DNA from 2 places in the Bradyrhizobium sp. WBAH42 genome. Region 1 is predicted to be linked to the other one. Evidence: predicted binding sites of a transcription regulator. Region 1 holds the regulator's gene; the other holds the start of a gene.

Evidence for each region. The regulator LexA, encoded in region 1, represses DNA repair genes until DNA is damaged. The targets are predictions, from matches to a motif close to TGTTCNNNNTGTGTTCNG.
Region 2: recA (recombinase RecA) is a predicted target of LexA. The motif match lies at 12,362-12,379, and genes of this name have one in related genera.

The regions. Positions count from the first base shown of each region.
Region 1 is NZ_CP036533.1:5,460,937-5,477,138, reverse strand. Features, by position in the region: gene DCG74_RS25640 (ABC transporter ATP-binding protein) at 1-594, opposite strand, end outside; gene DCG74_RS25635 (carbohydrate ABC transporter permease) at 605-1,462, opposite strand; gene DCG74_RS25630 (carbohydrate ABC transporter permease) at 1,455-2,330, opposite strand; gene DCG74_RS25625 (ABC transporter substrate-binding protein) at 2,381-3,667, opposite strand; gene DCG74_RS25620 (ROK family transcriptional regulator) at 3,751-4,929, opposite strand; gene gltA (citrate synthase) at 5,201-6,502, opposite strand; gene gltX (glutamate--tRNA ligase) at 6,647-8,074, opposite strand; gene DCG74_RS25605 (glutamine--tRNA ligase/YqeY domain fusion protein) at 8,230-9,906, shown strand; gene DCG74_RS25600 (nuclear transport factor 2 family protein) at 9,916-10,302, shown strand; gene DCG74_RS25595 (DUF2171 domain-containing protein) at 10,499-10,732, shown strand; gene DCG74_RS25590 (ComEC/Rec2 family competence protein) at 10,829-13,108, shown strand; gene DCG74_RS25585 (hypothetical protein) at 13,233-13,667, opposite strand; gene lexA (transcriptional repressor LexA) at 14,043-14,744, opposite strand; gene glp (gephyrin-like molybdotransferase Glp) at 14,921-16,129, opposite strand.
Region 2 is NZ_CP036533.1:6,278,255-6,294,456, forward strand. Features, by position in the region: gene alaS (alanine--tRNA ligase) at 1-1,902, opposite strand, end outside; glycine riboswitch at 2,137-2,228, shown strand; gene gcvT (glycine cleavage system aminomethyltransferase GcvT) at 2,374-3,519, shown strand; gene gcvH (glycine cleavage system protein GcvH) at 3,530-3,898, shown strand; gene gcvP (aminomethyl-transferring glycine dehydrogenase) at 3,916-6,783, shown strand; gene DCG74_RS29690 (hypothetical protein) at 6,919-7,944, opposite strand; gene DCG74_RS29695 (hypothetical protein) at 8,056-9,030, opposite strand; gene DCG74_RS29700 (hypothetical protein) at 9,085-10,083, opposite strand; gene DCG74_RS29705 (DUF1835 domain-containing protein) at 10,094-11,074, opposite strand; gene recA (recombinase RecA) at 11,182-12,270, opposite strand; gene DCG74_RS29715 (hypothetical protein) at 13,326-13,526, shown strand; gene DCG74_RS29720 (hypothetical protein) at 13,683-13,853, shown strand; gene DCG74_RS29725 (DUF2798 domain-containing protein) at 14,489-14,746, opposite strand; gene DCG74_RS29730 (hypothetical protein) at 14,993-15,181, shown strand; gene DCG74_RS29735 (hypothetical protein) at 15,212-15,469, opposite strand; gene DCG74_RS29740 (hypothetical protein) at 15,569-15,865, opposite strand.

The sequences.
Region 1 (16,202 bases):
CATCGCCTCGATCTGGTCGTGGGTGACATAGACGATGGTGGCGCCGATGCGCTGGTGCAGGCGCTTGATCTCCATCCGCATCTCGACACGCAGCTTGGCGTCGAGATTTGAGAGCGGCTCGTCGAACAGGAAGAGCAGGGGATTGCGCACCAGCGCGCGCCCCATCGCCACGCGCTGACGCTGGCCGCCGGACAATTGCGACGGCTTGCGGCCGAGCAGCGGCTCGATCTGGAGCAGTTTTGCGACATTCGCGACCGCAGCGTCCTGCTCGGCCTTGGGAACGTGACGGCATTCCATCCCGAAGGTGATGTTCTGGCGCACCGTCATCGAGGGATAGAGCGCGTAGGACTGGAACACCATGGCGATGTCGCGATCTTTCGGCGCGACATCGTTGACGACGCGGCCGCCGATCTCGATCGTCCCCGCGCTCGGGCGGTCGAGCCCGGCGACGATGTTGAGCAGGGTGGACTTGCCGCAGCCGGACGGGCCAACCAGCACGGTGAACTCGCCGCTCTCGATGTCGAGCGCGATGTCCTTCAGCACTTCCAGATTGGCGTAACGCTTGGAGAGGGCGCGAATGCTCAGTGCTGCCATGACAACTCCATCATTTCACGGCCCCGGCAGTCAGGCCGCGGACGAAGTACTTGCCGCCGAACAGATAGATCAGCAAAGTCGGCAGGGCTGCGATGATCACCGCGGCGCTCTGCACACCTTGCTTGGGGATATCTGCGACTGGGGTAGACAGTGCGATGAGCGCGGCCGTCACGGGCTGCTGCTGGCCGGTCGTGAAGGTCACGCCATAGAGGAATTCGTTCCAGATATGGGTGAACTGCCAGATCACCGTGACGATCAGGATGGGTGCCGAGAGCGGCAGGATGATGCGCCAGAAGATGCGGAAGAAGCCGGCGCCATCGATGCGTGCGGCCCGGATCAGCTCGTGCGGAATGGCGATATAGTAGTTGCGGCAGAACAGCACCGTGAAGGACAGCCCCTGGATGGTGTGGATCAGCACGAGGCCCGTCAGCGTGTTGATCAGCCCGATGTCCCGCAACACGATCGTCCAGGGCAAGAGGCGCATCTGCTGGGGCAGGAAGAGGCCAAGGGTGACGATGCCGTAGATCCAGTTATCGCCCCGAAAGCGCCAGAGTGATATGGCGTACCCTGCAATAGCGCCGAGCAGGGTCGAGATGATCGTCGCAGGAATCGTGACGAGCGCGGAGTTGATCATATAGGGCCGGATGCCGGCGCAGGTCTCGGCAACGCAAAAGCCGCTCCAGGCCAGGGCATAATTGCCAAACGCCCAGTGTTGCGGCCAGCCGATCATCGAGCTCTGCGCGATCTCCTCATTGGTCCGGAGCGAGTTCAGAATGACGACGACCAGCGGCGCGAGGTAGGCGGCCGCGAACAAGGTTACGATCAGATAGATCAGAGCGCGGCTTGGGGCGAAGCTTCGGTCACGCATGGGCCGCCCGCCGTTGCCGGACATAGCGCCACGCCGCATAAGGGAGCAGCACCGCGAGCAGAATGAGCAGCATCAGCACCGCCGCAGCCGCGCCCCGGCCGAGCTGGCTGCGTTGGAACATCAAATCATAGACAACAAGCGCCGGCAGCTGGGTCGCGATTCCTGGCCCCCCGTTGGTGAGGGCGCGGACGAGGTCGAAGGCCGAGATCGCAAACTGCAACTGGACAACGATGACCGTGACGGTGATCGGCCAAAGCGTCGGCAGAATGACGCGCCAATAGGTTCGGATTGGCCCGGCACCGTCGATCTGTGCCGCCTTGAGAATCTCGGAATCGACGGAGCGGAGGCCGGCCAGGAAGAGGGCCATGGCAAAGCCCGAGGATTGCCAGATCGCGGCGATGACAATGGTCCAGATCGCCATGTCGCGGTTGACCAGCCAATCGAACTTGAAGGTCATCCAGCCGAGATCATGGACGAGCTTCTCGATCCCGATGCCGGGATTGAGCAGCCAGCTCCACACCGTGCCTGTGACGACGAACGACACGGCCATGGGATAGAGGAAGATGGATCGCAGCACGTTCTCGCCGCGAATGCGCTGATCGAGCAGGATCGCGAGCAAGAGACCGGTAATCAAGCTGAGCAGCACGAAAGCACTGCCGAACAGCAGTAGATTGTCGAAGGCAATCTGCCAATTTCGCGACGCCAGGACCGAATTGTAGTTGCGCAAACCAACCCAGCCCGTAACGGGAACAAGGGTGGAGGGCGTAAACGAAATCCAAATGGTCCATAGCGAAAAGGAGATGAGGTGCGCTGCGGATAACAGCAGCGGCACCCAGATCATCAGAAATTCGGGCAGCCGGCGCACCATCTCCGGGGTCGCCGCCCGGCTCGGCCGTGTTGCTGTCGAGACGACGTCGGTCAACGTGCGCCCTCGACGGCGTCGGCGAGGCGGCTGACGGCCTCCTCCGGCTTGATCGTCTTGTTCTTCACATATTCAGTGATGACGTCGATCATCGCCGCGGTCAGGCCGTTTTCCTGGGCCATGTTGTGCGCGAGGCTCAGGACGGCCTGATTGTTGCCCATGGCATTCTTCAATGCGGCCGCGGTTGTCCGTTGACCATCCGACCAGCCCTCGCCGGACAGGTCGACATCGGTACGCACGGGGATCGATCCCGTGATTTGCGAATACATGGTCTGGATCGCCGGATCCATCACGAGCTGGGCCATCAACATCTGGCCGGCCTGGAGATCGGCCTCCTTGCGCTGCCAGAAGATGAAGGCATCGGCATTCAACAGGAAGACAGGCTTGCCGTTGTCACTGGGGCCGGGGGTGATGACGTAGTCGTCAAACTTGAAGCCGGCGTTTTTCAATACGCCCTGGGCCCAGCCGCCCATGATCAGCATGCCCATGTCGCCGTCGACGAAGCGCTTCAAATTGGTGGCATAGGGCTGGACGCCGACATTGGGATCACACCAGTTGGAGATCTTGCGCGTCTGCGCGAAGGCTGCCTTCATCTCAGGGCCCTCCAGCGCCTTCTTGTCGAGATTCATGCAGGCGGCGCGGTATGCCGTCGGGCTGATGCCGGCCAGGGACGCCTCGAATTTCTGCCCGTCGTCGGCGCGGGTGCCGCCGTTGGCGATGGGGTAGGCCATGCCGGCCGACTTCATTTTCTCGGCAAGGTCATTGAAGTCAGCCCAGGTGACCGGGATCTTGTCGGCCTTGGCCTTGTCCATTCCGCGCTTGGAGAGAAACAGCATGTTTGTGCTGTAGATCTGTAGCGGCAGTGCAATCCACTTGCCGGTCGGCTTGTGCAGCTTTGCAAGGTCCGGCGCAACGACCTTCTCGTAGCCGGCAGCCGCGACCACGGCGTCGAGGTCGACAGTCGGCGCGATCTTCGACCAGGCCGCGATCTCGGGGCCCTTGAGTTGCGAACAGGCCGGCGGATCGCCGGCAATGATCTGCGCACGCAACTTGTTCATCATGTCCGTGGTGAAGCCGGGGACGGGCGAGTGCTGCCAGACGCCGCCTTTCTCCTCGAACTTCTTGCCGAGCGCGGTGATGGCGGCGCCGTCGCTGCCGGCGGACCATTGCGAGATTGCGGTGAGGCGCGGCTTGACTGCGCCTTGCGCGCGGGCAAGGTGCGGAAATGCGAGCGCGGCAGCAGATCCCGCGAGCAGACGACGCCTTGTTGTTGTGATCGGCATGGCAGTTCCTCCCGGTGTGAAGTTGCTTACGCCATTTTTGGCGCTGTTGTTGGCGTGCGCGAGCCGCACGCGGCTTAAGTCATTCAGGCGGCCTCCGTCGATGCGGATGGCATGCCGCCAGATCTCGCCAGGCAAAACGCGGCGAAGGCGAGCGCAGCCTGCGGATCGTTGCCGGTCGACGGCGGCACGAAGGCGACGGAGACCTGCGCCAATTCGCGTCCGCCGAGCAGGCAGGCGTCGATCCCGTCGATCACGGCCTTTCGCTCCTTCTCGGCGAGCAGCGATGGCCAGCCGCTGACGACTACGCCGCGGCATGGTTTGACGTTCAATGTGTTGCCGATGGCGAGACCAAGCCGGAACAGCCGCTGGCGCAATTCCTGGCGCACCCTGGACGTGAGAGGAATCGCGGTCACCCAATCATGGCCGAGCTGTAGCAATTCTGCTTCCGTCATATGCAGCAGCTCGGCCAGCGCCGGCAGCGACGTATAGGCTTCGACGCAGCCATGATGACCGCAGCGGCAGCGGGGGCCGTCGGTGCCGAACACCATGTGGCCGAGCTCGACCGGGTCGAGCGCGTCATCTTCGCTAGGATCATCCACCCAGGCGCCGGCGACGCCCTGGCCGACGAACACGAACAGATGTGGATCGCTAAAGGGATAGTCCTCGTTACGGCAACGATGAAAGGCGGCGTGCGCCACCACCGAATTGGTGAAGGCAACAGGCACGCCCGCGAACATCTCGCCGAACATGCTGCTGATACGTTCGACGTCACAGGGAATGATCGGATTGCCTGATACGCTGAGACGGCCGAGGCCCGGAACGGTCGCGCCGATCTGCGCTAGCCTGATGCGGCGCCGCCGTGTCCAGTCGTGCAGCAAGGCCAGTGCCTCGCGAAAGACATCGCCAACGGAGTCGACCGTCGGCTTCTTCGGCAGCGGCACGCGCTCGGTGTAATGCAGTTCGCCGGAAAGACTGCCAACGCCGACGCCGAGCCATTGGCCAGTCAGCTCCAGAGCCCCAAGCGCCACCGCGCCGTCGAGCGACACGAGGCCGGTCGGGCCACCAACGTAAGGGGCAGGGCGCCGCACTTCCTCGATCAGGCCTTCGGCCTTCAAGTCAAGCAGGATGCGCGACAGGCTCGCTTCCGACAGGCGCACGGCCTTGGCCAGTGGCGGACGAAACGAGCCGCCCGACTGAAGCAGATGAGTCAAAATGGCAGCGCGCGTCTGCCGCCGACTTCTCGGCTGCTCCGGCATTTCCATCCCTGTCGTCATTCTTACTTAGTGTAAGAATTTGCGCGCGAAGCGTTTCGGCTGTCAAGCGCTGGCTGGCGCGATGATCCGACTTGTTGTTGTGCGCGGCAGCAACCGGTTTCGTAGGGTGGGCAAAGCGAAGCGTGCCCACGACTTCCTATCAGTCGCGAGAGAGTGGTGGGCACGCTGCGCTTTGCCCACCCTACAAGGCTGTCTCGCAAACGAAAAGACGGCGCCATCCTGCGATGGCGCCGTTTCGAAAAGGCGTGATGGCCGATTGTTACCGCTTGTCGATCGGAACGTAATCGCGCTTGGCGACGCCGGTGTAGAGCTGGCGCGGGCGGCCGATCTTCTGCTGGGGATCCTCGATCATCTCGCTCCACTGGCTGATCCAGCCGACGGTGCGGGCGACCGCGAACAGCACGGTGAACATCGAGACCGGGAAGCCCATCGCCTTCAGCGTGATGCCCGAATAGAAGTCGACGTTCGGGTAGAGCTTGCGGTCGATGAAGTACTGGTCGCTGAGCGCGATCTTCTCGAGCTCCATCGCCACCTTCAGCATCGGATCGTCGCCATGGCCGGTCTCCTTGAGCACGGCATGACACATCTTCTGCATGATCTTGGCGCGCGGATCGTAGTTCTTGTAGACCCGGTGGCCGAAGCCCATCAGGCGGACTTCGGAGTTCTTGTCCTTCACCTTGGCGATGAACTCGGGGATCTTGTCGACCGTGCCGATCTGATAGAGCATGTTCAGCGCGGCCTCGTTGGCGCCGCCATGGGCCGGGCCCCAGAGGCAGGCGATGCCGGCCGCGATGCAGGCGAATGGGTTGGCGCCCGAGGAGCCGGCGATGCGCACCGTCGAGGTCGAGGCGTTCTGCTCGTGATCGGCGTGCAGGATGAAGATCTTCTCCAGCGCATCGGCGAGCACCGGGCTGACCTTGTAGTCTTCGCAGGGCACCGCGAAGCACATGTTCAGGAAGTTTTCGGCGAAACCGAGCGAGTTCTTCGGATAAACGAAGGGCTGGCCGACGGTGTACTTGTAGGCCATCGCGGCCAGCGTCGGGATCTTCGCGATCATGCGCATGGAGGCGATCATGCGCTGCTTCGGATCGTTGATGTCGGTGGAGTCGTGATAGAACGCGGCGAGAGCGCCGACGGCCGCAACCATGATCGCCATCGGATGGGCATCGCGGCGGAAGCCCTGGAAGAAGCGGGCCATCTGCTCGTGCACCATCGTGTGATGGGTCACGCGGTAGTCGAAATCCTTCTTCTGCGCGGCGGTCGGCAGGTTCCCGTAGAGCAGGAGGTAGCAGGTCTCCAGGAAGTCGCCGTGCTCGGCGAGCTGCTCGATCGGGTAGCCGCGGTATTCCAGCACGCCCGCGTCGCCGTCGATATAGGTGATCTTGGACTGGCAGCTCGCGGTCGAGGTGAAGCCCGGATCGTAGGTGAACAGGCCGGACTGGCCGTAAAGCTTGCCAATATCGATGACGTCAGGCCCGACGCTGCCGCTGAGGATCGGGAGATCGAAATTGTTGTTTCCGACCGTCAGCGTCGCGGTCTTTGGGCTTGGTTTTGCGTCCATCAGAGGTCCCCGATGTGTGGTGAAACGGGCCGGAGCCGGAGGCCCCCAGGGCGACCATGGGGGCAGGCCGGATGTTCCAGAATGTGGGGGAGATGGGTATATTATTGCTATGTGCGCTGCAAGATCGCCGCACGCATGGTCGACTTACGTCGTAGCCTGATCCTTGAGCCGGGCGAGGCTTTCCTGGCGGCCCAGCACGTCCAAAACCTCAAATATGCCGGGCGACGTCGTCCGTCCGGTGAGCGCCGCCCTGAGCGGCTGGGCGACCGCGCCGAGCTTGAGACTATTTTCCTCCGCAAAGGCGCGTAGCGCGGCCTCGGTGGTGGCGCCGCTCCACGTCTCGACTTTCTCCAGCGCGGAATGAAGCTGGCCGATCAGCTTGCGGTTCTCGGGCGTCAGTAGCGCCTCCGCCTTGGGATCGAGCGCCAGCGGCCGGTCGGCGAAGATGAAATGGGCGCCGTCGATCAGCTCGATCAACGTCTTGGCACGCTCCTTGAGGGCCGGCATGGCCTTGAGCAGCTGCGCGCGCGTGGTGTCGTTTAATTTGGCCTTAATCTCGTCGCGGCTCGGCACGATGTGGTCGAGCACGTCCTCGAACATCTTCACGAGTGATTGATCGTCGGCGTGACGGATGTAATGGCCGTTGAGGTTTTCCAGCTTGGCGAAATCGAAGCGGGCGGCGGCGCGGCCGACGCTGGCGAGATCGAACGCTTCGATCATCTCCTCGGTCGAGAAAATCTCCTGGTCGCCGTGGCTCCAGCCGAGCCGGACGAGGTAGTTGCGCAGCGCAGCCGGCAGGTAGCCCATGGCGCGGTAGGCATCGACGCCGAGCGCGCCGTGCCGCTTGGACAGTTTCGAGCCGTCCGGGCCGTGGATCAGGGGGATGTGGGACATGCTCGGCAGCGCCCAGCCCATCGCATCGTAGATCTGCTTCTGCCGGGCGGCGTTGATCAGGTGGTCGTCGCCGCGGATCACATGGGTGACGCCCATGTCGTGGTCGTCGACCACCACCGCGAGCATATAGGTCGGGTTGCCGTCGCCCCGCAGCAGGACCAGATCGTCGAGGTTCTCGTTCTGCCAGACCACGCGGCCCTGGACCTGGTCCTCGATCACGGTCTCGCCGGTCTGCGGCGCGCGCAGGCGGATGGTGGGCTTGACGTCGCTCGGAGCCGCCGCGGGGTCGCGGTCGCGCCACATGCCGTCATAGAGGCGGGTGCGGCCTTCCGCCCGCGCCTTCTCGCGCATGGCGGCGAGCTCCTCGGCGGTGGCGTAGCAGCGGTAGGCCTTGCCGTCGGCCAGCAGCTGCTCGGCGACCTCGCGGTGTCGGGCGGCGCGGGCGAACTGGTAGATGACCTCGCCGTCCCAGCCGAGCTCGAGCCACTTCAGCCCGTCGAGAATGGCGCCGATCGCCGCCTCCGTGGAGCGTTCGCGGTCGGTGTCCTCGATCCGCAGCAGCATCTTGCCGCCGTGCTTCTTGGCAAAGAGCCAGTTGAACAGCGCCGTGCGGGCGCCCCCGATATGGAGGAAGCCGGTCGGCGAGGGAGCGAAGCGCGTGACGACGGAATCGGACATTCTTGGCAGGGCCTATGCATTGGAGGCGGTGGTGTATAGCAGGAACGGGACATAACTAAAGGGCGACGGCGGACCTGACAGGCCTTGCTTAAGCTCTTGGCGCGGCCACGCGAATTTGGCAGAAGAACCGCTGATTTCCCTACAGGATTTTCGTAATGACAGAACCGGTGGCAGCTGAGGTTGGGCGCGATTTCATTCGTGACATCATCCAGGCCGACCTCGACCAGGGCAAATACAAGGAGATCGTGACCCGGTTCCCGCCGGAGCCGAACGGCTATTTGCATATCGGGCACGCCAAGTCGATCGCACTCAACTTCGGCATCGCCCAGGAGTTTCCGGGCCGCTGCCACCTGCGCTTCGACGACACCAATCCGGTCAAGGAAGAGCAGGAATATATCGATTCCATCCAGGCCGACGTGCGCTGGCTCGGCTTCGACTGGGGCAAGAACCTGTTTTTCGCCTCGGACTATTTCGACCGCCTGTATGAATGGGCGGAGCAGCTGATCCGCGACGGCCTCGCTTATGTCGATGACCAGACCCAGGAGGAGATCCGCCTCTCGCGCGGCACGCTGACCGAGCCCGGCAAGAACTCGCCGTTCCGCGACCGCTCGGTGGAGGAGAATCTCGACCTGTTCCGCCGCATGAAGGCCGGCGAATTCCCCAACGGCGCGCGTGTGCTGCGGGCCAAGATCGACATGGCCGCGGGCAACATCAACCTGCGCGACCCCGTGCTGTACCGCATCCTGCATGCGCACCATCCGCGCACCGGCAACGCATGGTGCATTTATCCGAGCTACGACTATGCCCACGGCCAGTCGGACGCGATTGAAGGCATCACGCATTCGATCTGCACGCTGGAGTTCGAGGACCACCGGCCGCTCTACGACTGGTTCATCGAGAAGCTGCCGGTGCCGTCCAAGCCGCACCAGTACGAGTTCGCGCGCCTCAACCTGACCTACACGCTGCTGTCCAAGCGCGTGCTGACGCAGCTCGTCCGCGAGGGTCATGTCGCCGGCTGGGACGATCCGCGCATGCCGACCATGGCGGGCATGCGCCGCCGCGGCGTGCCGCCGGCCGCATTGCGCGAATTCGTCAAGCGCATCGGCGTCGCCAAGGCAAACAGCGTCGTCGATGTCGGCATGCTGGAGTTCTGCATCCGCGAGGAGCTGAACCGCACGGCGCAGCGGCGCATGGCAGTCTTGAGGCCGCTCAAGGTCGTGATCGAGAATTATCCGGAAGGACAGACCGAGGAGCTCGAGGCGATCAATCATCCGGACGACGCTAGCGCCGGCACGCGCAAGATCACGTTCGGCCGCGAGCTCTATATCGAGCAGGACGATTTCATGGAGAACCCGCCGAAGAAGTTCTTCCGCCTGTCGCCGGGCAACGAGGTGCGGCTGCGCTACGCCTATTTCGTCAAGTGCACCGGCGTGATCAAGAACGACCAGGGCGAGGTGGTGGAGCTGCGCTGCACCTATGATCCCGCGACCAAGGGCGGCAACGCGCCCGACGGCCGCAAGGTCAAGGCGACCATGCACTGGCTGCCGGCGGCGACGTCGAAGCCGGCGGAGATCCGCATCTACAACCAGCTGTTCGCCAATCCGAGCCCGGACGCTTCGAACTTCGCGGCCGATCTCAACCCGAACTCGCTCGAGATCCTCGCCGATGCGCGGGTCGAGGCGTCCGTTGCGGAGAGCAATTCGACCGAGCCGATGCAGTTCGAGCGCCAGGGCTATTTCGTCCGCGACAAGGACTCGACGCCGGGCAAGCCGGTGTTCTCGCGCACGATCGGCTTGCGCGATACGTTCGCCAAGGAAGTCGCGAAGGGCTGAGGCGAGGGCATGAGCAGCGAAGCCGACGCCATCGTTTCCGCCATCATCGCGAAATGGTGCGTCGGCTTCGCGACGCTCGATGCGACCGCGCTGTCCTCGCTCTATGCGAAGAACGCGTTCTTCTTTGGCTCGAACCCAAAACTCTATCGGGGCAGGGACGGCGTTGCCGATTATTTCAACGGCCTGCCGCGCTGGCGCAGGCCGAGCGCGACCTTCTCCGACGTGTACGCCGCGCAGGCCGGCCCTGACCTGATCAACATGGCCGCGATCATCACGTTCGATCTCGCCGGCGAGCGGGACGATCTCGTCGTCAAGATGAGCTGGGTCATCATCCGCGAGGAAGGCGACTGGAAGATCGTCAATCACCACGCCTCGTCGCAGGCGCCGCTGATTTAGCGGTCGTTCCATCAGTGTCGTCATTCCGGGGCGCGCCACTCGGCGCGAGCCCGGAATCCATACTCACGATGGTGGTTATGGATTCTCAGATGCGCAATTGCGCATCATAGCTCGCGACTTCGTCGCGCCCCGGAATGACGATTGAAACGAACGCGCGCCTGCCGCGTTGGCCGCGATCCCAACCAAGGATCCCGCCATGCAGAACATCGCAGAGCATATGGAAGTCATCGGCGCCGACGGTGTCCATGTCGGCACCGTCGACAGGGTAGAGGGCAACCGCATCAAGCTGACCAGGAAGGACAGCGGCGAGGGCAGCCACAAGGGCCACCATCATTTCATCGACAAGGGCCTCGTTGCCGATGTTGAAGGCAACAAGGTGCGGCTGTCCGCCAAGGCGGACGTCGCCGTGACGATGGAAGAGGAAAAGTAGGGCGCTCCGTCGCCCGTTCCCGATCTGTACCGCTATTCGCGCAGCCGCACGGTCCGGTAGCCTCCGCACCCGTCGCGTATCGCAAGGTGCAGGGGAATGGCGGAGCCGGGGCGGCCAGGACGCTCCCAGGGAGTTGCCGGGACGTGGCCGGTCGGCCGCGCCGCCCCGGCCGGCGGCTTTGCGCCGGCGGGGTTTGGCATCTGGCCGGCCATCGTCGAAATGCTGCGCCAGTGGGCGCGCGCCGAGGCCGGGCCAGGCCGGCTGTTGCCGTGGGTGCCCGTCGCCTTTGGCGGCGGCATTGCGCTTTATTTCGCCGCCGATCATGAGCCGGTGCTGTGGGTGGTTGCCGCGACGGCCATCGCGCTGATGCTCGGCGCGGTGTTGCTCCGGCGGAGCCGGCTGTTTGCGCCTGCGATCATGATCGCGGCGGTCGCCGCCGGATTTGCCATGGCGACCTGGAAGACGGCGCGCGTCGCCCATCCCGTGCTCGCCAAGCCGCTTTATTCGGTGTCGCTGTCGGGCTTCGTGGAAGCGCGCGACATTCGCGAGCGTACCGATCGCTTCGTGCTGCGCGTCAGCGCGATGGAGGCGCAGCGCGGCGACGTCAAGCTCGAGCGCGTCCGCCTCTCGGTGCGCAAGGGCACGGCGCCCGAAGTCGGCAGCTTCGTGCAATTGAAGGCGCGGCTGCTGCCGCCGATCTCGCCGGTGCGGCCCGGCAGCTATGATTTCTCGCGCGACATGTTCTTCCAGAGCATCGGTGCCTCCGGCTTCGTAATGGGCGCGATCACGGCGTCCAGGCCGCCGGATGCCGGCGGCCTGCGGCTGCGCTATGCCGCCTTCATGCAGGGCCTGCGCGATGCGATCGACGCGCGCATCCGCGCAACGCTCGAAGGCGACAACCGGGCGATCGCAACGGCGCTGCTCACGGGGCGGCGCGATGCGATCACCGCGCCGGTCAACGATGCCATGTTCGTCTCGGGGCTCGGCCATGTGCTGTCGATCTCCGGCTACCACATGGCGGTCGTCGCCGGCGTCGTCTTCTTCGCGGTGCGCGCGCTGCTGGCCTTGATCCCGGGGCTGGCGGCCGGCTTTGCCATCAAGAAATGGTCGGCGGCCGCTGCGCTGGTCGCGGCGGCGTTCTACCTGTTGCTGTCGGGCGCGGAAGTCGCGACGCAACGATCGTTCTTCATGACGGCAGTGGTGTTGATCGCCGTCATGGTCGATCGCCGCGCCATCACCTTCCGCACGCTGGCGGTGGCGGCGCTGATCGTGCTCGCGGTCGCGCCGGAGGCGCTGGTGCATCCGAGCTTCCAGATGTCGTTTGCGGCAACGCTCGGGCTGGTCGCGCTGGTGCAGATCGGCATGCCGAACCTGCTCGCCTCACCCGATCATTCCGCGACGGCGCGGATCGCGCTGTGGGGCGGCCGCGAGATCGCGATGCTGTTCCTGGCCTCGCTGATCGCGGGGCTCGCGACCACGCCATATGCCGCCTTCCACTTCCATCGCGTGACGCCATACGGCGTCATCGCCAATCTCGGCGCCATGCCGGTGGTGTCGGCGCTGGTGATGCCGGCCGGGCTGCTCGGACTGCTCGCAGCGCCTTTCGGGCTCGACGGCGTGTTCTGGTGGTTGATGGGAATCGGCATCGAGTGGATGGTCCTGGTCGCGCGCTGGGTGGCGGCCCTGCCGGGCGCCGTCGGCCGCATTCCGGCGTTCGGGATCGCGCCGCTGATCGCGGCGAGCCTCGGGCTCATCGTGATGGGCCTGTTGCGCACGCCCTTGCGCTGGTCCGGCGCCCTGGTGCTGCTGGCGGCGATCCTCTGGGGGCTGTCGGTGCGCCAGCCTGATGTCCTGATTGCCGGGGATGGTGCGAGCGTCGCGGTCCGGGGCGCGGATGGGCGCTTGCAAGTGATCCGCGCCAGCAAGGACAGCTTCCTGCTGAAGGAGTGGCTGGCCGCCGATGCCGATCCGCGTGATGCCGGCAACGCCTCGTTGGCGAGCAGCGCGTCATGTGACGAGTCCGGTTGCGTGGCGCCGCTCGCGGACGGACGGCTGATCGCGTTGGCGACGCGCATCGACGCGCTGGCCGATGATTGCAGCCGCGCCGCGCTGGTGGTGACGGCGCGGCCCGCGCCGCCCGACTGCGCGGCGATGGTCGTCGATCGGGCGCGTCTTGCCAGTCAGGGCGCGCTGGCTCTGACGCGAAGCGGAGAGGGTTTTTCGGTGCAGGCGGTGAGGGCGAGAGGGGCAAGCCGTCCTTGGCTGCCGGCCGGCGCCGGCGAGGGGGATTTCGACGGCAGCCTCGTGCCGAAGACGGCCGTGCCTCGCAACCGGGACGCAACGCCATCGGAGGCCGACTTGCAGGCCGACGATTGAAGATCGATGCGGGGAAAATCGGTCCGACGGGATCCCGCAGGACGCAAACCATACCATCTCGCCGGCCGCGGCCGGCGATGGCATTTGAATTTGGCCCTCGACTTTTCGGTCGGGGCCGACGGCGTCAGCCGATCGGCAGGCGCGTGATCGTGGGCCGCGTGTCGGCGACGATCTGCGGCTTGTGCTCGCGCTCGATGGCTTGCTGCGTCACCGGCAATTGCAGCACGGTCGCGCGCTGGCCTTCGACGAGCTGCGTCACCAGCACGTACTTGCCGTCCGGAAATTCGATCGCGTCATGATGGCGATCGGGAATGTGCGGGTCGATCTTGCCGAACTTGCCGACGCGGGAGTTGACGGTTCGCGTCCAGATCCAGCGGTTGTCATAGCGGACGTTATCGGCGAAAGCGAGCTCCGTTCCCGGCAGCAGACAGACCGCGACGGAGAGATCGGCTTCGGAGGCGAAGCCGCGCGTCGAGGTGCCGCGGAAGGTTGTCGTGACGATCGTCTCGCCAACTTCGGCGGGGCGCGTCGCGACGGCATGCAGGCTATAGTCACACATCGGGTGCTCCTCATACTGGGATAGCGACCCGCGTCTCTTTCGAGGCGCAGGCCTCTATCAGAGTGGAAGCCTCCAACGCTCTGCTCGGTTATGGGCAAATCTGCGGCTCGCATCCGCAGCACGCGATCACATTATCTTTCCCGGATTCGATAGGAACAAACCTCGCGTCCTTGCATTTGGCCCGCACTATCGGCGCTGTCGGCACAACTCTACCGGCGGAGCGAAATGGCCGCGTGTCCGCATGGGCGAGTGTCGCGCGGGAAGAGGCGCCGAACAGTCAGCGCAGAACCAGAAAGACCATCCAGCCGGAGCGGACAAGTATCCGCTCCAATCTTGGATCGACGATCGAAGCGCGCGTAGCGCTTACTTCCGGTATCAGTACTTCCGGTAAAGCCCGATCAGCTTGCCCTGGATCTTCACGCGGTTCGGCGGAAGAATGCGGACCTCGTAGGCGGCATTGGCGGGCTCGAGCGCGATCGAGGCGCCGCGGCGGCGGAAGCGCTTGAGCGTGGCCTCCTCGTCGTCGATCAGCGCCACCACGATGTCGCCGGTATTGGCGGTCTCGTTGCGCTGGATCAGCGCCATGTCGCCGTCGAGGATGCCGGCCTCGACCATCGAATCGCCGCGCACCTCGAGCGCGTAGTGCTCGCCGGAGCCGAGCATGTCCGGCGGGACGCTGATGGTGTGGCTGCGGGTCTGCAGCGCCTCGATCGGCGTGCCGGCCGCGATGCGGCCCATCACGGGCACCGCGACGGGGCGCTCGCCCTCATCCGCGGGCGGGCTGGAGCTCGCGCGCACCTTGCCGAGATTGCCCTCGATGACGCTCGGGGTGAAGCCGCGGCGATTGCCGGCTGCGGCCTGGAGCTCGGGCAGCTTGATCACCTCGATGGCACGGGCGCGGTTGGGCAGGCGGCGAATGAAGCCGCGCTCCTCGAGCGCAGTGATCAGGCGATGAATGCCTGACTTCGAGCGCAGGTCGAGCGCATCCTTCATCTCGTCGAAGGACGGCGGCACGCCGCTTTCCTTCAGACGTTCGCTGATGAACCGCAGAAGCTCGTATTGTTTGCGCGTCAACATCTCGACCAAAGTCCCCCGGTTGATGTCGTTCGATTCCGAGACGATGAAGTCGGCAATAAGCCGCTACATCCTCGAAACAAATCATGAACGGACACTATATGTTCGATATGTGTTCCGCAACTGCTTAATTTATGGTGAACGAGGCCGAACTCGCGGAATGCGTGCGGCCGGGCAGCTCAGACGGGCAGCCGCAGCACCTCGCAAGGTGTGCCGGCCTCGGCCTTCGGCGCGAACGGTGCGCGCACGAGAAGTACCTGTGCCGCAGAGAGATTCGCAAGCAGGGAGGAGTCCTGATGGCTGACGGGAAGGGCGACGCGCGTGCCGTCGTCGCGTACCTCCAGCCGCGCACGCAGATAATCCTCGCGCTGGTCGTTGGCGCCGAGATCGCGGCCCAGCACGGCGCGCTCGCGCTGATGATGAATCACAGAACCGCCCGACAGGGCCCGAATCAAGGGCACCATGAACAGGAAGGCGCACACGTATGACGACACGGGATTGCCGGGCAGGCCGATCACGCGCATCGCGCCGAGGCGACCATGCATCATCGGCTTGCCGGGCCGGATCGCGATCTTCCAGAACGCAATCTCGATGCCTTCGCCCTTGAGCGCCTGCTGGACCAGATCGTGGTCGCCGACCGACGCACCGCCGGTCGTGACCAGGATGTCGGCGCCGCTCTCGCGTGCGCGGCGGATGCCGGCGGACGTGGACTCCAGCGTATCGGCGGCAATTCCGAGGTCGATGGTCTCGGCGCCCTCGCTGCGGGCAAGGGCGTGCAGGGCATAGCCATTGGAATAGACGATCTGACCGGGACCAGGCGCGGTGCCCGGCATGACCAGCTCGTCGCCGGTGGCGAGAATCGCGACCCTCGGGCGGCGGATAACGGCGAGATGAGGATGATTCATTCCGGCGGCGAGGGCGAGATCGCGCTCGGTGAGACGGATTCCCTTGCGCAGCAGCACGTCGCCTTCGCGGAAGTCGATGCCCGCAGGGCGGATGTGCCGGCCACAAATTGCGGCTTCCTTGATCGTGACATGCGTGCCGTCGGCAATTGTGTCCTCCTGGATCACGACGGCATCGGCGCCGTCGGGAACGACGCCGCCGGTGAAGATCCGCACGGCTTCGCCGGGGCCGACCCTTCCCGCGAACGGCCGACCCGCCGCGACCTCACCGACGACGGTCAGCCTGGTCTCGATGGCCGCGTCGGACGCGCGCACGGCATAGCCGTCCATCGCCGACATCGCCTCCGGCGGCTGCGTACGCCGCGCCGCGACATCGTGCGCGAGCACACGATGGTGGGCCTCGTCGAGGCGAACCATCTCTTCAGCCAGCGGCTCGGCGCCGGTCAGCACCGCGGCGAGCGCGTCAGAAACCGGCATCAGGGCCACGGGCGAACTCCGCAACAAATCAGGACTCGGTCGGCAAGTTCTAGCTGAGCGGAGGGACTGAAGCAAAAAGGCC
Region 2 (16,202 bases), 820 kb from region 1:
GACGCCCATGACGCGCGTGGTGACCTCGTCGTTCTCCAGCACCACGTCGTTGGCGATGTCCTCGACCCGGGCGAGCTCCTCGGCCGTGATCGGCTTCGGATGCACGAAGTCGAAGCGCAGCCGATCCGGCGCGACCATCGAGCCGCGCTGGGCGATGTGATCGCCGAGCACCTGGCGCAGCGCCTCGTGGATGATGTGGGTCGCGGAGTGATGGGCGCGGATGGTCGAGCGCCTGGAATGATCGACCTCGAGCTGCAGCGCCGTGCCGAGCTTCAACTCGCCACTCTCGACCGTGCCGATATGGACGAAGAGATCGCCGAGCTTCTTCTGCGTATCGGTGACGCGGACCTTGATGCCGCCCTCGCCCGAGAGCACGCCGGTATCGCCGACCTGGCCGCCCGACTCCGCATAGAACGGCGTCTGGTTCAGCAGAAGCGCGCCGGTCTCGCCGGCCTTGAGGCTCGCAACCTCGGCGCCGTCCTTGACCAGCGCGGAGACCACGCCTTCGGCGCTCTCGGTCTCGTAGCCGAGGAATTCGGTGGCGCCGAGCTTCTCGCGCAGCGGGAACCAGATCGCTTCGGACGCGGCCTCACCCGAGCCTTTCCAGGACTCGCGCGCCTTGGCCTTCTGGCGCTCCATCGCGTCGGTGAACGCCGCCTGGTCAACGCCGATGCCGCGCGACTTCAGCGCGTCCTGCGTCAGATCGAGCGGGAAGCCGTAGGTGTCGTACAGCGTGAAGGCGACGTCGCCGTCGAACATGTCGCCTTTCTTCAAGGACGCGCTCTTCTCGTCGAGGATGGCCAAGCCGCGCGAAAGAGTCTTGCGGAAGCGGGTCTCTTCCAGCCGCAGCGTTTCCTCGATCAGCTTTTCCGCGCGCATCAATTCCGGATAGGCCTGGCCCATCTCGCGCACCAGCGCCCAGACCAGGCGATGCATCAGCGGCTCCTTGGCGCCGAGCAGCTGCGCATGGCGCATCGCGCGGCGCATGATGCGGCGCAACACATAGCCGCGGCCCTCGTTCGAGGGCAGCACGCCGTCGGAGACGAGGAAGGCCGAGGAGCGCAAATGGTCGGCGATGACGCGGAACGAGGCGGCATTCTGCGCGGTCGGGCCGCTGCCGAGCGCGGACGCGGTGGCCTCGATCAGGTTGCGGAACAGGTCGGTCTCGAACACGCTCTCGACGCCCTGGAGGATGCAGGCCATGCGCTCCAGGCCCATGCCGGTGTCGATCGAGGGACGCGGCAGACCGACGCGCTCCTCCTTCGTCACCTGCTCGTATTGCATGAACACGAGATTCCAGAATTCGAGGAAGCGATCGCCGTCCTCTTCCGGCGAGCCGGGAGGTCCGCCCCAGATGTGCTCGCCGCGGTCGATGAAGATCTCCGAGCACGGGCCGCACGGCCCGGTGTCGCCCATCGCCCAGAAATTGTCCGAGGTCGGAATGCGGATGATGCGGTCCTCGGAGAAGCCGGCGATCTTCTTCCACAGACCCGCCGCCTCGTCGTCGGTGTGATAGACGGTGACGAGCAGCTTGTCCTTCTTCAGCCCGAACTCCTTGGTGATCAGCTTCCAGGCGAGCTCGATCGCGCGCTCCTTGAAGTAATCGCCGAACGAGAAATTGCCGAGCATCTCGAAGAAGGTGAGATGGCGCGCGGTGTAGCCGACATTGTCGAGGTCGTTGTGCTTGCCGCCGGCGCGCACGCATTTCTGCGAGGTGGTGGCGCGCTGGTAGGGCCGCTTCTCGACGCCGGTGAAGACGTTCTTGAACTGCACCATGCCGGCATTGGTGAACATCAACGTCGGGTCGTTGCGCGGCACGAGTGGCGAGGACGGCACGATCTCGTGGCCGTTCTCGGCAAAGTAGTTCAGAAAGGTCGACCTGATCTCGTTGACGCCGCTCATGTTCATCCAATCGGGTATGCTTGGGCCCGCTTCTCGCCGTCCAAACCGGACCGTTCAGGCTGATATCTGCGGGCCAAAGCGCTTTTAGACAAGGCCAGCTTCGCTGTCCAGAAACTGTGCAGGGAGATCAGAGGGTTGCCGCAGGCGCTCAATCCCCTTGCAATCCCGTTGGATAGGACGTGCGGACGCGTTGACAGGCTTGGCTCCCCTGTGGTCTCTACCCATCTGTATCGTACGGCCACGTCGGGAGAGACCGGCTACTAGTTAGCCGGCGCCGAAGGAGCAACCGCCCCGGAAACTCTCAGGCAAAAGGACCGCGTGGCTTTGACAGCATCTGGAAAGAGGCGCCGACGGGTGTAGACCCGGACAGCGTCCGCCGACGGGATAATACTCTCAGGCACAGCGACAGATGGGGCTTCGACTGGTGTCCATCGGGGAATCCTCCCCGGGGAACCGCCGAGGGCCCTCAAGATGCTAGCTCACGACCAAGACTCCCTGAAACGCACCCCCCTCTACGACCTCCACGTGTCCCTGGGCGGCAAGATGGTGCCGTTCGCGGGCTACGACATGCCCGTGCAGTACCCCGCGGGCGTGCTGAAGGAGCACCTCCATACCCGCACCAAAGCGGGCCTTTTCGACGTCTCCCACATGGGCCAGCTCGCGCTTCGGCCGAAGTCCGGCAAGGTGGAAGACGCTGCCCGCGCGCTGGAGCGGCTAGTGCCGCAGGATATCGTGGCGATCGCCGCGGGGCGGCAGCGCTACGCCCAGTTCACCAACGAAGACGGCGGCATTCTCGACGATCTCATGGTCGCCAATTTCGGCGATCACCTGTTCCTGGTGGTCAACGCCGCCTGCAAGGCCGAGGACGAGGCACATCTGCGCGCCAACCTGTCCGACGACTGCGTGATCGAGCAGCTTGCCGACCGCGCGCTGATCGCGCTGCAGGGTCCGAAGGCCGAAGCGGCGCTGGCGAAACTCTGTGCAGAGGCGCCGGCCATGACATTCATGGACGCCGGGCCGCACGAGGTCGCCGGCATCAAGTGTTTCGTCTCGCGCTCCGGCTACACCGGCGAGGACGGCTTCGAGATCTCGGTTCCATCAGGCGATGCCGAACGCCTCGCAAAAATGCTGCTGGCAAATCCCGACGTGCTCGCGATTGGCCTCGGGGCCCGCGACAGCCTGCGGCTGGAAGCCGGGCTCTGCCTGTACGGCCACGACATCGACACCACGACCACGCCGGTCGAGGCCGCGCTGGAATGGTCGGTGCAAAAAAGCCGCCGCACCGGCGGAGCGCGCGCCGGCGGCTTTCCCGGCGCTGCGAAGATCCTCGCCCATTTCGATAACGGCGCATCCCGCCGCCGCGTCGGCCTGCTCGCCCTGGGCCGCGCGCCAGTGCGCGAGGGCGCGCTGCTGTTTGCCGACGCTGCGGGTGGCGAGCCGATCGGACAAGTCACGTCGGGCGGTTTCGGCCCGAGCCTGAGCGCGCCGGTCGCGATGGGCTACGTGCCTGTGAGCCTCGCTGCGCTCGGCACAAAGCTCTTCGCCGAGGTGCGCGGCCAGCGGCTGCCCTTGCAGATTGCTGCAATGCCCTTCGTCAAAAACACCTACAAACGCTGAGGACGAGACAATGACCACGACGCTGTACACTTCCGACCATGAATGGCTCGCCATCGACGGCGACACCGCCACGGTCGGCATCACCGATTACGCCCAGCAGCAGCTCGGCGACGTCGTGTTCGTCGAATTGCCCAAGGTCGGCCGCAGCTTGAAGAAAGCCGAAGCCGCCGCCGTCGTGGAGTCGGTGAAGGCCGCCTCCGACGTCTACGCCCCTGTTACGGGCGAAGTGCTCGAGACCAACGAGGCCCTCGCCGCCGAGCCGGCGCTGATCAATTCGGATGCGCAAGGCGCGGCCTGGTTCTTCAAGATCAAGATTGCCGACAAAAGCGAGCTCGGCGGCCTCATGGATGAAGCCGCCTACAAGGCGCATACGGCTTAAGGACGATGGAGCAAGCGATGACCGCGCACCGCAAGACCAACGGCGACACCGCCGCCAGTTTCGTTCGCCGCCATATCGGCCCATCCGCGCGCGACGTCACCGCAATGCTGGAGGCCGTCAGCGCCAAGAGCGTCGATGCACTGATGGCGGAGACGCTGCCGGCCTCGATCCGGCAGACCTCCCCGCTCGATCTCGGCAAGCCGCTGAGCGAGACCGAGGCGATCGCGCATATGGCCGAGCTCGCAAGCCAGAACCAGGTCTTCACCTCGCTGATCGGCCAGGGCTATTCCGGCACCATCCTGCCCGCGGTGATCCAGCGCAACATCCTGGAGAACCCGGCCTGGTACACGGCCTACACGCCCTACCAGCCCGAGATCAGCCAGGGCCGGCTGGAAGCGCTGTTCAACTTCCAAACCATGATCTGCGACCTCACCGGGCTCGACGTCGCCAACGCCTCGCTGCTCGATGAAGCCACCGCGGCGGCCGAAGCCATGGCGCTCGCCGAGCGCCACTCGCAGGTCAAGGCCAAGGCCTTCTTCGTCGACAAGGACGTGCATCCTCAGACGCTGGCGGTGATGCGCACCCGCGCCGAGCCGCTGGGGTGGTCTCTGGTCGTCGGCGACCCCCTCACCGATCTCGACAAATCAGACGTGCTCGGCGCGCTGCTGCAATATCCGGGCTCTTCGGGCGCGCTGCGCGACCTCAGGCCGGCGATCGCCGCGCTGAAGGCCAAGGGCGCGCTCGCCATCGTCGCCGCGGACCTCTTGGCGCTGACCTTGCTCGCCTCGCCCGGCGAGTTAGGTGCCGACATCGCCATCGGCTCGGCGCAGCGCTTTGGCGTGCCGATGGGCTACGGCGGACCGCACGCCGCCTATATGGCGGTGCGCGATGCGTTGAAGCGCTCGCTGCCCGGCCGCATCGTCGGCCTTTCCGTGGATTCACGCGGGGCGCCGGCCTATCGGCTCGCGCTGCAGACCCGCGAGCAGCACATCCGCCGCGAGAAGGCGACCTCCAACATCTGCACCGCGCAGGTGCTGCTCGCCGTGATCGCCTCGATGTATGCGGTCTATCACGGCCCCGAGGGCCTGGCGCAGATCGCGCGCAACGTGCATCGCCGCGCCGCCGTGCTCGCAACCGGCTTGCGCAAGCTCGGCTTTGCGCCTGACAGCGAGACCTTCTTCGACACGCTCAGCGTCGATGCCGGCGGCAAGCGCGAGGAGATCGTCGCGCGCGCGCTCGCCGAGAAGATCAATCTCGGCGTCGGTGATACCGCGCTTCGCATCGCACTCGACGAGACCACGACGCCCGCGACGGTCGAAGCGGTCTGGCGCGCCTTCGGCGGCAAGCTTGCCTATGCCGAGATCGACGCCGAGACGCGCGAGGCGCTGCCGGACGAATTGAAGCGCGCCACGGCCTTCCTGACCCATCCGGTCTTCCATGCGCATCGCTCGGAGACCGACATGCTGCGCTACATGCGCAAGCTCAGTGATCGCGACCTCGCGCTCGACCGCGCCATGATCCCGCTGGGATCGTGCACCATGAAGCTGAACGCGACCACCGAGATGATGCCGCTGACCTGGCCGGAATTTGCCACGCTGCATCCGTTCGCCCCGCGCGAGCAGGCCAAGGGCTACCACGCGCTGTTCGCGCGGCTGGAGAAATGGCTCTGCGACATCACCGGCTATGACGCGATCTCGCTGCAGCCGAACTCGGGCGCGCAGGGCGAATATGCCGGGCTGCTCGCGATACGGGGCTACCATGCCGCGCGCGGACAGAGCCATCGCAAGATCTGCCTGATCCCCTCTTCCGCCCACGGCACCAATCCGGCTTCGGCCGCGATGGTCGGCATGGACGTGGTGGTGGTGTCTTGCGAGAAGAACGGCGACGTCGACGTCAATGATCTCCGCGCCAAGGCGGAGAAGCATGCGAACGATCTCGCCGCGGTGATGATCACCTATCCCTCGACCCACGGCGTGTTCGAGGAGCACATCCGCGATATCTGCGACATCGTGCACGGCCATGGCGGCCAGGTGTATCTCGACGGCGCCAACCTCAACGCGCAGGTCGGCCTCAGCAGGCCCGGCGAATACGGCGCCGACGTCAGCCATCTCAATCTGCACAAGACCTTCTGCATCCCGCATGGCGGCGGCGGCCCCGGCATGGGCCCGATCGGCGTCAAAGCGCATCTTGCCCCGTTCCTTCCCGGACACCCGACGACGCAAGCGGATGCGCCGGTCGGTCCGGTCTCGGCCGCGCCGTTCGGCTCGGCCTCGATCCTCACCATCTCTTACATCTACATCCTGATGATGGGCGGCGAAGGCCTGAAGCGCGCCACCGAGATCGCGATCCTCAACGCCAATTACATCGCAGCGCGTCTCGATCCGCATTTCCCGGTGCTCTACAAGAACGAGAAGGGCCGCGTCGCGCATGAGTGCATCGTCGATCCGCGTCCGCTCAAGACGACCAGCGGCGTCACCGTCGACGACATCGCAAAGCGCCTGATCGATTACGGCTTCCACGCTCCGACCATGAGCTTCCCGGTGCCGGGCACGCTGATGATCGAGCCGACCGAGTCGGAGTCGAAAGCCGAGCTGGATCGTTTCTGCGATGCCATGATCGCGATCCGGAAAGAAATCGCCGAGGTCGAGGCCGGCCGTTTCAAGATCGAAGCCTCGCCCCTGCGCCACGCCCCGCACACCGTGCACGACATCGCCGACGACGATTGGAAGCGCGCCTACACCCGCTCTGAGGGTTGCTTCCCCGACGGCGTCTCGCGCACCGACAAATATTGGTGCCCGGTCGGCCGTGTCGACAACGTCTACGGCGACCGCAACCTCGTGTGCTCCTGCCCGCCGGTCAGCGATTACGCAGAAGCCGCGGAGTAGGATTTGTAGGGTGGGTTAACGGGCGGTCGCGCGAAGCGCAGGCCGCCCGCGTAACCCACCACTTCAGCTTTCGCGGAGATAAACAGCGGTGGATTACGCCTTCGGCTAATCCACCCTACAACACTGAATGTGCCTCTACGGCGCAACCAGCAACCGGCGCTCGCCATCCCACCGCCACAGCCGTTCGTTGGTCAGAAGCGTGCCGCCCCACGAGCGCTTGACCGGGTTGTGACTGCGAAAATCTTCCCGGCCCGCCAGGACCGCTTCGCCAAATTCAGTCAGCGACAGCCGGCTCCGGCGAAAGGCAGCATTGCGGCTTCTCGCGTTGTCCGGATCGAGTGTCGCCAGCTTGCCGTCCAGACCCGCGACCGCTGGCGCCGGGCCAAAAGCGAGCCCTTCGAGCAGCGCGCCCAGCTCCCACTGATCGAACACGCGTGTTCCCAGCGCGCCCGGCCGAAACAGCTCATCGGTACGATTGTGGCCGCCCGCAATCCGCTCGAGAAGCCGCGTCTCCGTCGCCCCCAGTCCCGTCGCCGGCGACGGCAGTTCTGCGAGCAGGTCCTTCATGGCCGGCTTCAGGAAAGACAGCTTGCCGAGCGGCCTGCCGAGCAGCCCGGCGCAAAGCTCGGGCGTCGGCGCGCGGTAGGCCTCCCAGGCCATGCTGGCGATCTCAAAATCGCTTTCTGCGATATCGAACTGCTGCACATCACGACGGCGAAGCTCTGAGGGATCTGCTTCGCGCAGGTCGAAATCGACGCGTCGCAATCTCAGCTTCTCTGTGATGGATGGTTCGGAACGCAGGTAATCGAGGATCCAGATCAACTGCAATTGACTGTTTGGTTCGGGATCGAACCATAGTTCGATGAGATCGACCCCATAGGTTTCGCAGACCCAGAGCAATCCACCCGCCCGGTCCGGGCGCCTGATAAGGGGCGATTGACGGATGCGGACGCAATCCGACCAGTGCATTGGGTCAAACCACGACTCGCGCGCGCCGAGATAACTGTTGAGGTGGTCAGCGGTGGGAAGTGGCCCCGAAACGAAGCGGTAGATGAACGGGATGACCATGTCGGCGCGATCGGCGAGGGCAAGGCCGACGCCCGACGAACTGGTCAGGATCACACGCTTCATCGTCGACGCGCCCTTGTTCACCGGCAGCATCAGGCCGGTACAATAATCATGCAGTGGCCTCATCCGCGCTGCCTGACCGATAACACTTCTTGCGGCGCGGCCGAATGACTCAGCAAGACTAGTCCACCCCACGAACCTGCCCTAGGGCGCCACCAGCAACCGGCATTCGCGATCCCACCGCCAGAGCTGCTCGTTGGTCAACTCGGTCCCGCCCCACCATCGTTTGATCGGGTTGTGACGCCACATGTCGTCTTCACGGGCGAGAAGTGAACCTCCGAGCTCGGTCAGCGTGAGCCTCCACTCACTCCTGCCGAAGTAGCGGTCCTCATTGTCGAACGCCGGATCGCCCAACAAGAGCGGCGGCGCCGAATACGCCCCCAGTTCGAGCAAAGCGTCACGCGCGTCGTTTTCGTCGAATACATCGCGAAGCCATCTCGCATCTTCGACGAGCCTCGGGTCGGTTTGCCCGTCGTTCACAAAATCCAGCAGATCCATTTCAGTTGCACCGAGTCCCGTCACGCTGTCCGGAAGCTCTTCAAGCACCGCAATCAGCGCCGATCGAAGTCTCGGCAAGATCATCAGATCCGTCATCAACAGATCGAAACAGGGTTGTGGCGTGTCAGCCCGATAGGCCCGCCAGGCGCGGCTTGCCGTCACCAAATGATTCTCGGTCACCTTGAAGGCCGGAAGTTTCCATTTTGCGACAGACTCCGGGGCATAGTTGGCAACAGTGTCGTCCGCATGCACAAGGCTCAGCTTCGTGGTGATCTCCTTGTAGGGACGGAGCAGGTCCAGCAGCCAGACGAGCACAAGCTGATCATTCGGCCGAGGATCAACCCATATTTCAATCGAGTCGAACTTCGCACACAGCTCGAACAAACCGATATCGCGCGTGCCGAAGCCGTCGAGCGCGCCGCTACAAACGTCATCGAGCCAATGATCGCCGGGATTGCAGTGCTTCTCCGATCGGCGCTCCAGCCCCCTCAAAAGCCGCTCGTCGGAAGGCAGTTTCCTCCAGACAAAACGCGGATAGAACCCGAGCGCGACGTTCGCAACGCCGGACCGGCGAAGTGTATCCTCCGCACGATCGTTCGTTGCCAGGATCAAATGTGACACGATTGCCTCTCGAAATAATACGCAATAAGAACACTCTGAGCGAACAGGTACGTACTAATCAGGTGCGATGAGTGAGAGGGCCTCGGGGTCCCACTGCCACAGCCGGTCGTTGGTCAGGTGGGTGCCGCCGCACCAGCGATCGGTTCGGTTGTGGCGGCAAAAGTTTTCATCGCCGCCAAGCACCGCTTGGCCGAACTCGGTGAGCGACAAACGGGATTGCTTGTAGCGCTGGAGGCGGCGTGAATCGTCGTGCATCTCCAGGGAAAATGGGCCTTCGTCCAGTCCAGCGACCGCTGGCCTCTCGCATCGCGCGAGACCATCAAGCAGCGCGCCCACCTCCCAGTAATCGAAGACGCGACGCTCGTTGGGCTTCTGATATCCCGGGAAGACGTCAAAGGGCGGTACCTCACCCGGCGCGATCAATTCCAGTATCCGCGTCTCCGTGGCCCCAAGGCCGCTGGTCACGTTTGGAAGCTCTTCGAGCAGGGCGACGACGCAACGCCCGAGCCGCGGAAGCAGGCGCAAGTCCGCTTCGCGGAGATCGAACCAGGCCTGCGGCGTCGGCGCGCGATAGGCCTGCCACGCGCGACCGGCCAGTTCGACGTGATCTTGCGTGATCTCGACGATGGGCGGATTCATCTTGGCCAATTGCTCCGGCGCGACATCGCCCACGGCAAGGTCCAGGTGACGTATCGCGAGCTTGGAAAGTGCCGCGTCCTCGATGCCGCAATGGTCGAGTAGCCAGAGCAGAAGTAATTGTGCGTTCGGCTCTGGCCCCATCCCTAGTTCGGCCGAGTCATACTCTGAAAACAGCTCGATCAGTCCGCGCCCCTTGATGCCAGACCTTTCCTGGCGCCAAACCGGCGTATCGTCGAGCCAGTGCAGGCCGTTTGGCTGAGTCATGCGCGGGGAGAAAAATGCCTCGCATTCCGTTTCGGAGGGCGGCGGTCCCCAGACCAAGCGACGCTCGATCGCAATGACGAGGTCGGCTAAGCCCGCCCCTTGTAAGGCGCCGGCGGCGGACGAATCTGTCGTCACAATGAGCCGCGTCACGCCGTCGCCCTCAGGGCTTCGTCAGGACAGCGCCGTAGCGCCACAGCCTGTCGTTGGTCAGATGCGTGCCGCCCCACCAGCGATCAATCGGATTGTAACGGCTGAAATCCTCCTGATGGGCAACGACAGCCTTACCGAATTCGGTCAGCGACAAGCGGCTGCGAAGGTAAACTTCGTGCCGGGCTCTGAGATTGCCAAGATCGATGGTGCGTAATTCGTCGCCCAGCCCGGCCACGGCTGGCTTGGGGCCGAGGGCAAGGCCTTCGAGCAAATATCCCAGTTCGACCTCACCCCACACGTAAGTGCCCCGTAGCGAGCGTAGATGGAACAACGGATTCGTGTTTGCAAACCAGTCGAGCATCTCCAGAAATCGAATCTCGGTTGCGCCTAGGCCTGTCAAAGGAGACGGAAGCTCTGCCAGAAGCTGAAGCAAGGCTGGCCGCAGCATCATCAAGGCGCTCAGATCGCGGTGGAGCAGATCGATGCAAGCCTCAGGAGTGGGCGCGCGGTAGGCCGACCAGGCCAATTTGGCAATCTCGAACTCCTCCGCACCGATATCCCCGACGGTAATATAGCGTTCGCCCTCGGCGAAATCATATTCGGGGCCGAAAAACAGGTCGGAGTCCAGCAATCGCAGCCCGACCTTCTGCGCCAATGCAGGATGGTTGCCGAGGTGATCGAGCAACCAGACCAGTTGCAATTGGTCGCGGGCAGTCGCTCCGAACCAGAGTTCGATCTCGTCGTACGGCTCGCAAAATTCAGCCAGCGACAATTTGCGGCCCTTGGCGCCGCGGGGCCAGCGGACCCAATCCGACCAATGTTCGGCATGACCAAGCTCTGCGGTGTAGGCAGCCAAATAAGCCGACAGCTTTTCCTCGCGCGGGAGCGGCCCCCACTCAAATTGAAAATGGAACGGGATGACGATCTCGGCCAACCCCGATTGAGCAAGCTCCCTCCCGCCGCCCCAGCCAGTCAAGATCAGACGCTTCATCGCACCACCTGATCAACGCAACGCAAAACGAAACGGGCACCGAAGACGTCGGCAACTCAACGTCCTCAGTGCCCGCTCCTCGCGAAAAACTTTCCGCTGGTCGAGGCTTACTCGTCCGCCGGCTCCTCGCCGTCGGCGTCGCGCTCGGGCGTGCCGGCCAAAATCTGCTCGGCAATCAGACCGGAGTTTTGGCGGATCGCGGTCTCGATCTTGGCGGTGATGTCGGGGTTGCCCTTCAGGAACGCCTTGGCGTTCTCGCGGCCCTGGCCGAGGCGCTGGCTGTCATAGGAGAACCAGGCGCCGGACTTCTCGACGATGCCGGCCTTGACGCCGAGATCGAGGATCTCGCCCATCTTGGAGACGCCCTCGCCGTACATGATGTCGAACTCGACCTGCTTGAAGGGCGGGGCCAGCTTGTTCTTGACCACCTTGACGCGCGTGGTGTTGCCGACCACCTCGTCGCGCTCCTTGATCGCACCGATGCGGCGGATGTCGAGGCGGACGGAGGCGTAGAATTTCAGCGCATTGCCGCCGGTGGTGGTTTCCGGCGAGCCGTACATCACGCCGATCTTCATGCGGATCTGGTTGATGAAGATCACCATGGTGTTGGACTTGTTGATGGATGCCGTCAGCTTGCGCAGCGCCTGGCTCATCAGGCGGGCCTGCAGGCCAGGCAGCGCGTCACCCATCTCGCCTTCGAGCTCGGCCTTCGGCACCAGCGCCGCCACCGAATCGACCACCAGAACATCGACGGCGCCCGAGCGCACCAGGGTGTCGCAGATCTCCAGCGCCTGCTCGCCGGTGTCGGGCTGCGAGATCAGGAGCTCGTCGATGTTGACGCCGAGCTTGCGGGCATAGACCGGATCGAGCGCGTGCTCGGCGTCGATGAAGGCGCAGATGCCACCCTTCTTCTGCGCTTCCGCCACCGTATGCAGCGCGAGCGTGGTCTTGCCCGAAGATTCCGGCCCGTAGATCTCGACGATGCGTCCCTTGGGCAGGCCGCCGATGCCCAGCGCGATATCGAGCCCGAGCGAGCCGGAGGACACCGCCTCGATGTCCATGGAGCGGTCGTTCTTGCCGAGCTTCATCACCGAGCCCTTGCCGAACTGCCGCTCGATCTGGGAGAGCGCGGCGGCCAGAGCTTTACTCTTGTCCATGGAAGATCCTTCGACGATACGCAGGGCAGTTGCGGACATTGGGTCGTGCTCCTTATGGCGAGGATTCGCGTGAGGGACAAACGGTTGCGAGGCAGCTCGGCGATAAAACCAATGTACCCCATTTGTTCTCAGTTCGCAATATGTTCTTTGTGGATTTTGCTGCTGTCCGTATGTGCCCCCCCCCCCCCGGTGTCCTGGGTAGAAATACCGAGTGCCCTGATTTCCCGGAACTAGGGCTCTGGCAGGTGACTTGATAGCAGCCTCACGCCTCGACAACGTGACGGTGACACGAAGGCCTCAGCTCGGTGCCAGCCCCGGAGCTGAGGCCTCCTATCGCTTGCGTGCATTTTTGTACCGAGCATCGGAACGGAGTTGGCTGTTCCAGAATCTTCCCTGCACTTGATCCATGTAGGGAATGCCGTGGTTACGAAGAACACCCGAGAAGTAGCAGCGACGCTACTTAAGCTGGCCAAGACGAGTTCCGACCCAGCAGTGGCGGCTGGCTTCATCGAGAGGGCCGCCGATCTCAAGGAGCGGATAGACGACGAAGGGCTGCCCAAGGCCGACGGGAATCTCCCTCCCAGCATCATTCAACGGCAGTAAGGCCGCCTCAGTTGGCGGCCCGGGCGCCGTCCGCATTCGATCCGGGTGATTGCAAGAATCCCGAACCTTGGTGCCGCAAAAATCAGCCGACGTGCAGCAAGCGCTGACCAAATGATGGGAGCTGGTCGAGCCGGCATGAACCATCGCGGAGCGTCCGGATTATCCGCTCATGCATCGCCTATGGTATTTCGTGGCCTTCCTCGCCGTCACCGCAACCGCATTCGGTGCCTTGGTGGCTTTTGACAAGCTCCTGGGATGACCTGGGGCCGCCTCGCGAGCCGGCCCCATTGGTTGATGGAGCCGACCTCTGCGGCCCAACAAATCAGCCATGCTGGATCGTCACCCTCCCCGCTTTGCACTGAGTGCACAACTGAACAGACGCGGATCCATTTCCGGATCCTAATGCATCATCACCGCGCGGATCTTGGCCACTATCGGTGATGAGAACGCTCACCTCGCGCTCCCGCCTCCTCGCACGGAAAGAGCGCGCCATGTTCAAGCGACGACGTTTCAAGCAGCAGCTGACCCTTCAGGACCGGCTGTCCGCATGGGTGAAGCAGATCCGCGAGCAAGCGTCCAAGCTTCCTCCCGGGCCGGAGCGGGACGCGCTGCTCAAGAAGGCTCGCCAAGCCGACGTTGCCAATCATCTGAGCGATTGGGTCAAATCGCCGGGGCTTCAGCCGCCGAAATAGCCGGGCCTCCGCCGGGTTCCGCAAAGCGAATATGATCGGCATCAACGACGCGCGGCCGGCGCGCCGTCATGTTTCCGTAATCCTGCGGCACCGAACCTTTTCGCGGTCTCCGGTTTTCTGTGGGGATGGGACCGCAACTTTTGGGGACCTCAGCTCATGACGGACAACGACACGCACCACGACACGATCAGGCGAAAGCCGCTGCTGGAGGCGGCGCACGAGGAGATGGTGAAGTTCGAGCGCAAGGAAAACGAGTTCCGCAAGAAGGACCGCGAAGAGCGCGCCGCCGAGCTCCATCTGCCGCTGAACGAGATCAAGGTCCACTAGGCACCGCCAGGACCGGCTTCCGGAGCGGGTAGAGGTCCGCCCCGCGACGGGGCGCCAGCCGCGGTTTAGGGCGGGATCCCCGACCCCGGCAGCGCCAGTCGGCTGCCGCAACCGCGGGCCTCCAAGGTATCTAAATACTACTCGTAACCCATTGGCCAAGCGAGGAAATTGCCCGGCACCCTACTGTGCATGGGGTTGTTTTCCCGCTTTTGAAAGGCGGCAGCGCCGGCGCCCATCGATGCGAGCGCCCGGCACGCCGATCCCGTCTACAGCAGCGCCAGAAGAATCAGGCCTATCACCAGCACCACGAAGCCAGCCGCCGTCGCGGCGGCAAATGACCGCTCTACGTTATCCATGATGCCACCCCGTTGTCGGCGCGCCACGTTTCCCCCATGGCTGCGCCGACCGGATGAAAATCTTGCCGACGGGTGTGTCCGCAGTGGTGCGGACGGATGTCGAAATTGGGACCGGTACGGGGCCAGTCTGCGGCCTTTCGATCACGCTCCTCCCGGTCGTTCGCCTGTCAGGCTGCCGTAAGCTCAGCCGGCTAGGGTCATTCGGCTATGGTGTTGCAGCCCAGCACCCAGCCTCCAACAACTCTCAGCCCCGCTTGGCTCTCCCCAGGCGGGGCCTTTTCATGCCTGCCGGCCGGCGCTGGGTTCCCGCTCCTCCCGGGTCAGGCGCAGCGCGAAGGCGCGGATCGCGGGCGCCGCCAATAGCACGACCGGCAGCATCGCGGCCCATGCGATCAGCCAGGACACCATCCAGTGCCGAACGAAGAGCACCGGGCTGCCTGCCGGAAAGCTCGCGATTCCCGCCGCGATCAGCGAGGTCAGCCCGGACTGGATGATGCCGAAGACGAAGTGAGAGTAGCGGCGGGGAATGCCGAGCATGAGGGGCCCATGGTTGCTTGCCCGCGATCAGGCAAGCAAGGCACATGCCGTCAAGCTGAAGCAGATCCGGCGCCCGGGTCGGAACCACGCTGTGGGCCCCCCGAGCCCAGGAACTTTGTTCATGGTCGGAGAACCACGGAGATCGAGCGCCGTTCGCGTGCGGCCGGCGACAGATTTTCCTTGCCTGCGGAATATTGCGACGACCAACATGTTTGCAGGCATGAAGGTGAATCGTGGGAGGTGACCATGAATCACAGGGGCGTCGAGTTCACCATCGCTAAGACGGCGATTCCCGGAATCTGGCAATGGCAGTTCCGCATCGGCGACCAGATCAAGACCGGCAAGACCGAGACCAGGATCGACCTGCTGGCGATCCGGCGCGTGCAGCTGCGCATCGACCGGGAGCTGAAGGCGATCGGGCGAAAGACGGCCTGAACCGTTCGCCCTCATGTGCCATAGAGCGCATCAGTCCGCGCTGGGCAGCCGCCGCATCGTGAACTCGATCTCGCCGCCCGGCAATTCGCGCCAAGTCTCGACCTCGCTCATATAGCCGGCCTTGGGATAGCGGGCGAAGAAGGCCTGCGCCCTCTCCCGCGCCGCCGCGCGCGGCAGCGTAAAAGTCTCGCGCAGATAGCCATCGCCGCGCGCGGTCGGCCCCGGCTTGCCGGCCGCCTTGCGCCGGCGCGCCATCCGCTCGGCGAGATCCCGCGGACGATCGGCCATGTCCTGCCTTCCTCAACGCACTACGCTACGGACAATGTAGGGCGCGGGCCGGATCAAGAGGAGTCCCGTCGGAAAGACTTCGTGCCTACCGGAACGGGGTCAGTTGGCGGCCGTACCGCTCTTGGACTTCTTCGGCGCACTGGTTGCGGCTGACGCCTTCGGGGCCGCCGGCTGCTTCGGCGGATCGGCGCGCATGCCGCCCCAGGGATCGCTGGACGCCTTGGAATCAGGAATCTTCTTCAGCGTTTCCTTGTAGGCCTTGTCACGCTCGGCCTCGGCGGCCTTCTCCTCCGGGGACTTGCTGGGGAGATCCTGCATCAAATTGACATTGGGCATTTGCGCGTAGGCAGGTCCCGCCAGCACGGCCAGTACCGCGGCCAAACGGAAAAGCTTCATCATTCACTCCTTAGATCTTCCATGAGGCGCGGATCGCCCGCGCCGTGTCATCCTTGTCAGCCCGGTCACGACCCGGAGGGCCGCTAGAGCCGATCCGATCTGCATGATTTCGGCGCATGCAGCCAGTCGTCCCAGATCGGACCGCATTTGGTGCACCCGCCCAGCCCAAGACCGAGCACGGCCATGCAAAAGACGAGGACACAGCGACGCAACATCATCCAACCCTACCCAAGCGAGGCATCATATCGGGCCAAGTCAGGCATTTTCAAGCCGAGGCGGCCGGCGCGAGACCGAGTGACTTTGCCTCGCCGATGCGCGCACAATGCGACGAAACATC